Regions from separate parts of the Janthinobacterium salmonicoloratum genome, predicted to be linked through region 2. Evidence: predicted binding sites of a transcription regulator. Region 2 holds the regulator's gene; the other holds the start of a gene.

The links. Region 2 encodes NrdR, which represses ribonucleotide reductase genes. Its sites were predicted from a motif close to CACNANATNTNGTG; they were not measured.
Region 1: a site for NrdR is predicted at 2,694-2,707, ahead of ACQ4WY_RS10770 (ribonucleoside-diphosphate reductase subunit alpha). Genes of this name have one in related genera too.

What each region holds. Positions count from the first base shown of each region.
Region 1 is NZ_JBNYXV010000001.1:2,320,532-2,325,660, forward strand. It holds gene ACQ4WY_RS10770 (ribonucleoside-diphosphate reductase subunit alpha) at 1-2,428, opposite strand, end outside; gene ampD (1,6-anhydro-N-acetylmuramyl-L-alanine amidase AmpD) at 2,821-3,432, opposite strand; gene ACQ4WY_RS10780 (sigma 54-interacting transcriptional regulator) at 3,410-4,489, opposite strand; gene ACQ4WY_RS10785 (PP0621 family protein) at 4,600-4,860, opposite strand; gene ACQ4WY_RS10790 (cytochrome C assembly family protein) at 4,857-5,129, opposite strand, start outside.
Region 2 is NZ_JBNYXV010000003.1:520,101-525,229, forward strand. It holds gene ACQ4WY_RS19185 (pilus assembly PilX family protein) at 1-538, opposite strand, end outside; gene ACQ4WY_RS19190 (PilW family protein) at 551-1,528, opposite strand; gene pilV (type IV pilus modification protein PilV) at 1,525-2,094, opposite strand; gene nrdR (transcriptional regulator NrdR) at 2,325-2,789, opposite strand; gene glyA (serine hydroxymethyltransferase) at 2,934-4,181, opposite strand; ZMP/ZTP riboswitch at 4,293-4,417, opposite strand; gene ybgC (tol-pal system-associated acyl-CoA thioesterase) at 4,733-5,129, shown strand, end outside.

The DNA of each region.
Region 1 (5,129 bases), on a different contig from region 2:
GCACCAGGTAGCCGTTGATCTCGGTGAATTCGCCCGACAGGTTCGATTTCACGTACAGGTTCTGGAACGTCGGCTCGATACAGGCCGATACGCCGATGATGTTCGAAATCGTCGCCGTCGGGGCGATCGCCACGCAGTTCGAGTTGCGCATGCCGAACTTGGCGATGCGTTCGCGCACCGGAGTCCAGTCCATGGCCGACGAGGAATCGACTTCCAGGTAGCCGCCACGCTCTTCGGCCAGCAGTTTGACCGAGTCCTGTGGCAGGATGCCACGGTCCCACAGCGAACCGGCATACGATTCATAGCGGCCGCGCTCTTCGGCCAGTTCCGTCGACGCCAGGTAGGCGTAGTAGCACACGGCTTCCATCGAGGTGTCGGCAAACGACACGGCGGCGTCCGAGGCGAACGGGATGCGCATCATGTGCAGGCAGTCCTGGAAGCCCATCACGCCCATGCCGACCGGACGGTGGCGCATGTTCGAATTGCGCGCCTTGTCGACGGCGTAGTAATTGATGTCGATGACGTTGTCGAGCATGCGCATGGCGGTGCGGATGGTCTTGGCCAGCTTGACGTGATCGAGCTTGCCTTCCTTCATGTGCGCCGGCATGTTCACGGAACCGAGGTTGCAGACGGCGATTTCATCAGGGCCCGTGTTCAGCGTGATTTCCGTGCACAGGTTCGAGCTGTGGACGACGCCGACGTGCGACTGCGGGCTGCGGATGTTGCAAGGATCCTTGAACGTGATCCATGGGTGGCCCGTTTCAAACAGCATCGACAGCATCTTGCGCCACAGGTCCAGCGCGGCGATCTTCTTGAACGAACGTATTTCGCCGGCGGCGGCCTTGGCTTCGTAGCCCAGGTAGGCCTTTTCAAAGGCCTTGCCGACCAGGTCGTGCAAGTCCGGCGTTTCGGATGGCGAGAACAGGGTCCACTCGCCTTTTTCCATGACGCGCTTCATGAACATGTCGGGAATCCAGTTCGCCGTGTTCATGTCGTGCGTGCGGCGGCGGTCGTCGCCCGTGTTCTTGCGCAGGTCGAGGAATTCCTCGATGTCCATGTGCCAGGTTTCCAGGTAGGCGCAGACGGCGCCCTTGCGCTTGCCGCCCTGGTTGACTGCCACGGCCGTGTCGTTCACCACTTTCAGGAACGGCACCACGCCTTGCGACTTGCCGTTGGTGCCCTTGATGTGGGCGCCCAGGGCGCGCACTGGCGTCCAGTCGTTGCCCAGGCCGCCGGCGTACTTGGCCAGCAAGGCGTTGTCCTTGATGGCGTCGTAGATGCCTTCCAGGTCATCCGAGACGGTGCTCAGGTAGCACGACGACAGCTGCGAGCGCAGGGTGCCCGAGTTGAACAGGGTCGGCGTCGAGCTCATGAAGTCGAACGAGGACAGCAGCTTGTAGAACTCGATGGCGCGCGCTTCGCGGTCCGCCTCGTTCAGCGACAGGCCCATGGCCACGCGCATGTAGAACGCTTGCGGCATTTCGATGCGCACGTCATGGATGTGCAGGAAGTAGCGGTCATACAGGGTTTGCAGGCCGATGTAGCCAAATTGCAAGTCGCGGTCGGCCACGATGGCTTTCGCCAGGCGCTCCAGGTCGAAACTGGCGAGTACCGGGTTCAGCAGGTCGTTGGCGATGCCCTTGGCGATGTATTGCGGGAAATACGTCAGGTATTCGGCGGCAGCGGCCGCTTGCGGCACTTCCTTGCCGAACACTTCCTTGCGCACCGTGTGCAGCAGGATGCGGGCCGTGACCTGGCTGTAGGCCGGGTCTTTTTCCATCAGCGCGCGCGCCGCCAGGATGGCCGACTTGTGCAGCTCTTCGACGGGCACGCCGTCATACAGGTTCTTCACGGTTTCAGCCAGGATGGCGTCGGCATCGACGTGCTTTTCCAGGCCGGCGCAGGCGGCGTTGATCAGGTCGCGCACTTCCTGCATGTCCAGCAGGCGGCGCACGCCGTTGTCGGTGACATTTAATTGTGGTGCGGAAACTTGCGCGGAAGCGCCTTGCGCTTCCTTCTGCAGACGGCGCTCTTCCATGTGCTTGGCGCGGTACAGCACGTAGGCACGCGCCACGTCGTGCTCACCCGAACGCATCAGCGACAGTTCCACCTGGTCTTGCACGTCTTCGATATGGAAGGTGCCGCCGCCCGGATGGCGACGCACCAGCGCGGCGACAACGCCGTCGGTCAGCTGTTCCACCAGTTCGCGGATGCGTGCCGAGGCTGCGCCCTGGCCGCCGTTAACGGCCAAAAACGCCTTGGTCATGGCGATGGCGATCTTCGAAGGCTCAAATGCCACCACCGCACCGTTGCGGCGGATGATGCGATAGTCGCCCAATGCCGCGCCCGTGCTCGCTACGCTGTTGGCCGCGCCTGGCGCTGGCGATACTGGCGTTGGATGGATGGAAATATCTTGTGGTGATTGCATTGAAGCTCCCGTTGTCAGCTAAAGTCAGCCTGCAGTTTTGCTGCCGCGTGTGTTGTTGAATAGAACGCCCGATGGTCAGGGTTTCTTCAGGTATTTGTTGCTAAATAATGAATTTATAATGCATAAAACAGTGTCAGTATCCATATCGCCACACCGCACTGCCCGGCTGGCGCGAAACACGATCAAGGGTGATAAACCGCCAGTTCCAGTGCTTTATCAGCAATCCGGGTAGCTTTGACAATAATTCTGAAAACGTCTGTGATGGCACTACATATAGTCTTTACATCCAACTTCCACACTAATTGTAGTGCCCATCGAAGGGCGATGCAATAGTTTTCCGGCATCCGTCAGCGTAATTTTTTGTATTTTCATATACGATTTCGGTTGACTTTTCAGGGCATGGATGGAAAGCCCAATCCCCGCGAAGTAAGCGCTAACGCAGCTTGCCCGCGCAGGGTTTCCTGCCAGCATACTTGATAAAAATGCCAGTCAAAAAACGGCCCCGGATCCGTCTTCCTCCCCGGCGCAATATGCTCGTGGCCGCGTACCTGGGACAGCCCGTAGCGCGTCACCAGCGCCGCCGTCAGCGCCGCTAGGACATGGTATTGCCGCCGCTGGAAGGGCACATCGTCCGCGCCTTCCATTTCGATACCGATGGAATAGCCATTGCACTGCGGGCGTCCTTCGAAGGTGGACACGCCCGCATGCCAGGCACGTTGATCAGTAGAAACATATTGCAACAGCGCACCATCGCGCCGCACAAAAAAGTGCGCCGACACCTGCAAGCCACGCAGGTCGGCGAAAGAAGGATCGGCATTATAATCTACCCGGCCGGTAAACAAGTCCGACACATGCGGTCCGCCAAAGTGGCCGCCCGGCAAGCTGATATTATGGATCACCAGCAAATCGACTTGCGCACCGTCAGGGCGCGCATCCTGGTATGGCGAGTCATAGCGCAGCGCGCCGTCGCACCAGCCGTCTTCATCTATCGTCCATGCGCTCATCAAGTAAGGCTTCCTGTATCGTCAATTTCTGCATGCGGTAACGCAACTGGCGCACGCTGAGGCCCAGCTGGCGCGCCGCCCCCGCGCGGTGGTAGCGCGCCTGCACCAGCGCCAGCATGATCATGTCGCGCTCGGCCTGGCGCAAGTACACGTCCAGCGGCAGGACGTGGGCCACGCCATGCGGCGCCATGCCGGGCAGGCACAGTTGCCGCTCCGGCACGGCCGGCAGTGGCGGCGCCGCCCGCAACGGCATGGCGCCCGCAGCGGACGGCAAGGCCAGCCCGTCGGGCGCGATCACGCCGCCGTCGGCAAAGGCCAGCGCCCGCTCCAGCACGTTTTCCAGTTCGCGCACATTGCCGGGAAACGCATACGCGGCCAGGGCCGCCAGCACCGGCGGCGCCAGGCTCACGGCCCGGCCTGGCGACAGGCGCGCGAGGATCACCTCACATAATACCTGCAGATCGCCGCGCCGCTCGCGCAGCGGCGGCAGCGCCAGCTCGATCACATTAAGGCGGTAAAACAGGTCCTGGCGAAACGTGCCGGCCGCCACGCCGCGCGCCAGGCCATGCTGGCTGGCGCACAGGATGCGCACGTCGATGGCCTCGTCAGTACTGCCGCCCAGCTTGCGCACGCGGCGCTCCTGCAGCACGCGCAACAGCTTCACCTGCATGGCCAGCGGCAGATCATCGACTTCGTCGAGCAGCAAACTGCCGCCGTGTGCCGCCTGGAACAAGCCCTGGCGCTCGTGCAGCGCGCCCGTATAGGCGCCCGGGCGGCAGCCGAAGAATTCCGCTTCCATCAGCGCTTCGGGAATGGCGCCGCAATTGACGGCGATAAACGGGAAGCTGGCGCGCGCGCCTTGTGCATGGATGGCGCGCGCCGCCAGTTCCTTGCCGGTGCCCGATTCGCCGCGGATGGCCACCGGCGCGCCACAGCGGGCGATGCGGCCGATCTGCGCGCGCAGCGCCTGCATGGGCAGCGAGTTGCCGCTCAGTTGCGGCGCCGGCGGCATGCCGGCGGAGTTCACTGTATGCGGGCTGAGGCTGTGGCTGGACATGGGACGCGCCTTTCTGCAATGGCGGTGGCGAACCGCCTGCTGCAGATGCTACGCCGGACGGATGCCGGGGGACGTTACGATACGGATGAGCAACGTGCGCGGGCCTGCCCTTACAGCGTGGCGTGCGCGTGGCTGCAGTAGTCGTGGCCCTTGGCCTGCACGTTTTCCGAGGCCGGGTAGTACACGCCGCAGTGGGCGCAGCACAGCATCAGCTCGGCATCCGGCAATTCCTGCGGCCGCACCGGCGGCGCATACGGGTTCGGCCGCTGCTGCTGTTGCGCGCGGGCCCGTTGCTGCATGCCACGGATTTTGCTGCGGATAGCAAACAGCACCAGGAACACCAGTGCCAGCCAGAATAAAACACGTGTCATGCGTATCCTCGGTGTAAAACCACTTCCAGTACAAAACGGCTGCCGACATAGGCCAGCAGCAAGGTGGCGAAACCGGCCAGGGTAAAACTCAGGGCCGTCTTGCCGCGCCAGCCACGAAAGCGGCGGCCTGCCAGCAGGGCGGCAAACAATAGCCACGACAGCATGGTAAACACGGATTTGTGGTCCCAGTTGAGCGCCTTGCCAAATAATTGCTCGGAAAACACGATGCCCGACAGCACGGTCAGGCTGAGCAGGATGAAGCCCAGGCC
Region 2 (5,129 bases):
CGCCAGCCACTGCCGTGGCTTGCGCGCCGGGCGGGTGAAACGGCAGCAATTCGATGAGGTAGCGGGGCCGGCGCGAAGGCAGGAAACCCTGCCCTGTCTGCATGACGGCGCCCGTAAACTGGCCATATGGCACGGCCCGGCTACTCGCTTCCGCGCCATCCAGGTCCATGCTCAGCCAGAGGGCCGGCGCCTCCGGGGCTGCGGGCAGGCACAGGCCCAGTGCGCCGCCTTCGCCGCAGCCGTCCACGAACCCTGCCGCACTGTCTGGTGCGAAGAGGCTTGCCCGGCCCGGTGCGCCGGGCAAGCCTTCGATATCGTTCTGCGCATCCACCAATGCCTCCTCCGCCGCCTGAAACGCGATCTGCCGGTCGCGCTCGCCGCGCGCCGCCTTTTCGCCCTGCAAGGCCATCTGCGCCGCCGATATGCCCAGCAGCAAGATGATCACCAACAGACACAGCACATACAAGAGGGTGGCGCCACCGTGGCGTACACGAGGTGCACACCGAGGTTCGCAACAGCGCACACCCGCGCCGGCCATCGCGCCGCCCGCCTAGGCCGGCCCGTTGCGCAGCATGATGCTCGTCTGCACCAGTTGCCGCAGCCGGGAGCGCGTTGCGACGGGCAAGGACGCGCGCGCGATGCGCACGCCCGTGTCGCCAGCGCCGTGCGCCTCGGCATACGCCTTGCCGAACAGATCGAACTGCGCCGGCCCCAGTTCCGCCATCTTGTCCGCCTGGCCCGCCTCGCCATGCAACAGCAGCGCCACGCGCACGCTGGCCACGCGCTTCCAGTGCGTGCGCCGGTAAAAATCGCGCTGGCGCGCGGCCGCATCGGCGCCCGCCAGCACCAGCGCCGCATCGTCGGCGTCGAGCGCGCTGGCGTTGACATAGCGGTTCGCCACGCCGTCGGGCGGCATATCCGTATCGAGGCCATACAGCACCTGGAAACCGTCGACGCCGCGGATGATGGCGTCCGCGCCCCAGCCGTTCGCGCCACGGTATTTGCAGCGCAGCTCGCCTTCGCCATCGGCGCCCTGCGCCACATAGAAAATGCTCCAGCCACGCTGCGCTTCCGTTTGCGCGGCGCCCACGCCGAAGCCCGCGCAATTGAGCACGGAACCGTCGCCGCCCTCTTCCTTGCCGGCGCCGTAATAGCGCAAGGCCAGCACATCGCTGCCATGCAGGGCGTCGGGTAGCGCGCCGCTGATGCCCTCGCTGTTCTTGCCCAGGCTGCGCGCATCGAGCCCGGCGATATTCGCGCTGTCGTAATCCGCATGGGCGACGGGCGCGGCGCTGCTGTCCCAGTTCACATATGCCGTCTGGCGCACGGCGCGGGCGATGGTGTCGAGCGCATAGCGGCCGTTATCGTCCAGGCGCGCACTGGCGGACTGGTCACCATAGCTGCCGCTGGCGGCCAGCAGCATGGTGCTGGCCGCCAGCATCAGCAGCGCGCCCAGCGACAGGGCCACCAGCAATTCGACCAGGCTCATGCCGCGCTGCCAGTGCCACGCGGCATGCACGCCGTTCATGCGCCGCCTCCGCCCAGCTGAAATGCCAGCCTGGGCAGCGACTCGCCTGCCGCATTCACGGCGGGCGAGCCATCGGGCAAGCGGGCGCGCCAGCCGAGCTTGATAACGATGGGCGCGCCCTTGCCGCCGCTGCACGCCCAGTGCAAGCCCTGGGCGGCGGCATCCCACGCGGCAAGGTCGCGGCAGATGTGCAGGCGCGCGCCGGGCAAGGTCGCATGCAGCCTTTGCTTCCATTCGGCGAGGTCGAATTGCGCCAGTTCGGCCGCGCTGCAAGCGGCGGCACCAAAACAGTCTGGCGCGCCACCGCCAGTGTCGGCGTCGTCCGCCGCCGCATATGCCACGTTCAGGTAGGGATTGCCCGTATCTGGGCCATTCATGAGCACGCTGTTCGCGCGCATGCGCTCGGCCATGCCGGCGGCCAGTTGCACGCCCGCAGACAATAGCGCGGACTCATGGCGCGCGCGCAGGGTGTTCAGTTGCAGGATGCTGGCGCCGAGCAGGCCCAGCGCCAACAGCAGTAGCGACACCAGCACCTCGACGAGGCTGCTGCCACCTACAGGAAACATATCGCGACCGCCATTGCGCATGCGCCATTCCCTTCCGCAGTAAGAGTCGCAACAACAGGCGGCCCAGCTACAAGATAGGCGCGCGCAAAAACCCGGGTCTGCGCTGGCGCAAACAGCACGGCGATAAGTCGAGAAGAACAGCGTTGGGATTGATCAGGCCGCTTGCCAGGCGAACGCTGGCATGGTGGAAACGGGGCGCACGATCGGCCCCGCTGTCGGCAAAGGGTACGTCAGGGCTTGCTGCGCGCCTGCCCCACTTCGGCGATCGCATCCTGGAACTCGGCCAGGTCTTCGAAATTCTTGTAGACGGAGGCGAAGCGGATGTAGGCGATCTTGTCCAGGCGCTTGAGTTCCTGCATGACGAGTTCGCCGATATAACCGGAATCGACTTCGCGCAAGCCGCTGGTCAGCAGCTTTTCCTGGATGGATGCGATGGCCGTATCCACGGAGGCGGCCGCGACGGGACGCTTGCGCAAGGCCAGCATCAAACTGCCGCGCAACTTATCCGCAGCGAACTCCGTCCGGCTGCCATTCTTTTTGACGACGGCCGGCATGATAAGTTCAATGCGCTCGTAGGTGGTAAACCGCTTGTCGCATTTGCCGCAGCGGCGGCGGCGCCGAATGGCATCCCCTTCCTCCGATACGCGCGTATCGAGAACCTGGGTGTCGCCGTGCTGGCAAAATGGACATTTCATGGGCTGGCTACAACTTTATAGTAATAATTACGGGAAATCGCCGCCCCTGTACAAAGGGCGCCCGAATCACTCCGGGCGCCCTTGGGCACGACTGGAATGTGTCATACAGAATCTTACTCTGTATGACACATTCTGGACAAATAATTATGCAGCGTACACAGGGTGCGCGTCGGCCAGCACTTTCACGGCCGCTTTGACGCGCTCGATGGTGGCGGCGTCATGCGGATTGTCCAGCACGTCGGCGATCAGGTTGCCCACTTCTTCCGCTTGCGCTTCCTTGAAACCGCGCGTCGTCATCGCCGGGCTGCCCAGGCGGATGCCCGAGGTGACGAACGGTTTTTGCGGGTCGTTCGGGATGCCGTTCTTGTTGCAGGTGATGTGCGCGGAACCGAGGATGGCTTCGGCTTCCTTGCCCGTCAGGTTCTTGGCGCGCAAGTCGACCAGCATGACGTGCGATTCGGTGCCGCCGGACACGATGCGCAAGCCGCGCTTGATCAGGGTTTTCGCCAGCACGTCGGCGTTCTTGATCACTTGCTTCTGGTATTCGACGAATTCAGGGCTCAGCGCTTCCTTGAAGGCGACGGCCTTGCCGGCGATCACGTGCATCAGCGGGCCACCCTGGATGCCAGGGAAAATTGCCGAGTTGATGGCCTTTTCGTGTTCGGCCTTCATCAGGATGATGCCGCCGCGCGGGCCACGCAACGATTTGTGCGTGGTCGAGGTGACGAAGTCGGCGAACGGTACCGGGTTCGGATACAGGCCGGCGGCGATCAGGCCCGCATAGTGGGCCATGTCGACCATGAAGTAGGCGCCAACTTCCTTGGCGATCTTGCCGAAGCGTTCGAAGTCGATCTTTTTCGAGAACGCCGACGCGCCAGCGATGATCAGTTTTGGCTTGCGTTCGCGGGCCAGGCGTTCCATCGCCTCGTAGTCGATGTCTTCTTCCGCCGTCAAGCCATACGACACGACGTCAAACCATTTGCCGGACATGTTCAGCGGCATGCCGTGGGTCAGGTGGCCGCCTTCGGCCAGCGACATGCCCATGATCAGGTCGCCTGGTTTCAGCATGGCAAAGAACACGCCCTGGTTCGCCTGCGAGCCGGAGTTCGGCTGCACGTTCGCGCATTCGGCGCCGAACAGCTGTTTCACACGGTCGATGGCCAGTTGCTCGGCAACGTCGACGTATTCGCAGCCACCGTAGTAGCGCTTGCCCGGATAACCTTCGGCATATTTATTCGTCAGCTGCGAGCCTTGCGCTTCCATTACGGCTGGCGAAGTGTAGTTCTCCGACGCGATCAGTTCGATGTGGTCGTGCTGGCGCGTGTTCTCTTTTTGAATGACGGCGAACAATTCAGGATCGACGTTGGCGAGGGTGTGATCTTTTGCAAACATGTAAAAACTCCAAGTATGAGGGTGCTTGTACTGGCAGGTTGGATCGAATGAGGGGAGCCGGCGTTAGGTGAATAACAACATTGAACAGGCAGCCTCTTCGTGCTTTTCCATAGTGGCTACCCAGGCGAACGGCTGATGAAAAATCTCACGTTTCCCGGTGGGTGCCCACCTTTCGCCGGTTTGCCGATCGCCATCCATGGAGATCGCCCGACTTTTCGCCAGTCACGTGAGACGTAATGGAATGCAAATTGTAAGTTAAGTGCCCAAATTGAGCAAGGAATGCAAGCGTGCAGCTATAATCGCCGCGCGCCATGGCAGCCCGGGCGCGGCCACAGGCAGGCCCAGAGCATGACTGCCGCTCTTAAGCTGGACTTAAACCTGGCCATGGCATGTAAGCGTATGTTACGAAGCTTGCCATTGCACACCGCTGATTTACTATGCTGCGGTGCATTTTATATGCAGCTTTTGCATGGCTTTCCAGCAAGCGCCCACAGTCACAAGAAGAAAAATCGCGTAAAATGTTGCTCAATCTCACTACTGGCGCAATAAACATGCCTTCAGTCTTTACCTGGAACGTACGTGTCTACTATGAAGACACCGACGCCGGCGGCATCGTCTATTACGCTAACTACCTGAAATTCTTCGAGCGCGCGCGCACCGAATGGCTGCGCGCCATCGACGTGGGCCAGCAAGAATTGCTGGAACAGCATGACGCGATGTTCGTTGTCAAAAGCGTCAACGCCGACTATCATGCGCCAGCCAGGCTCGATGACACGGTAAGATTAACCTTAAGCATAGAAAAAATGGGGCGCGCCTCCATCGTTTTCCTGCAACAAGCCTGGTGCGGCGACCGCCTGCTCAACACGGCCCGCGTCAAGATCGGCTGCGTCGACTCGGCACTACGCCCGCGCGCCGTGCCTGATGCAGTCGCAGCCCGCATGCGCGCCG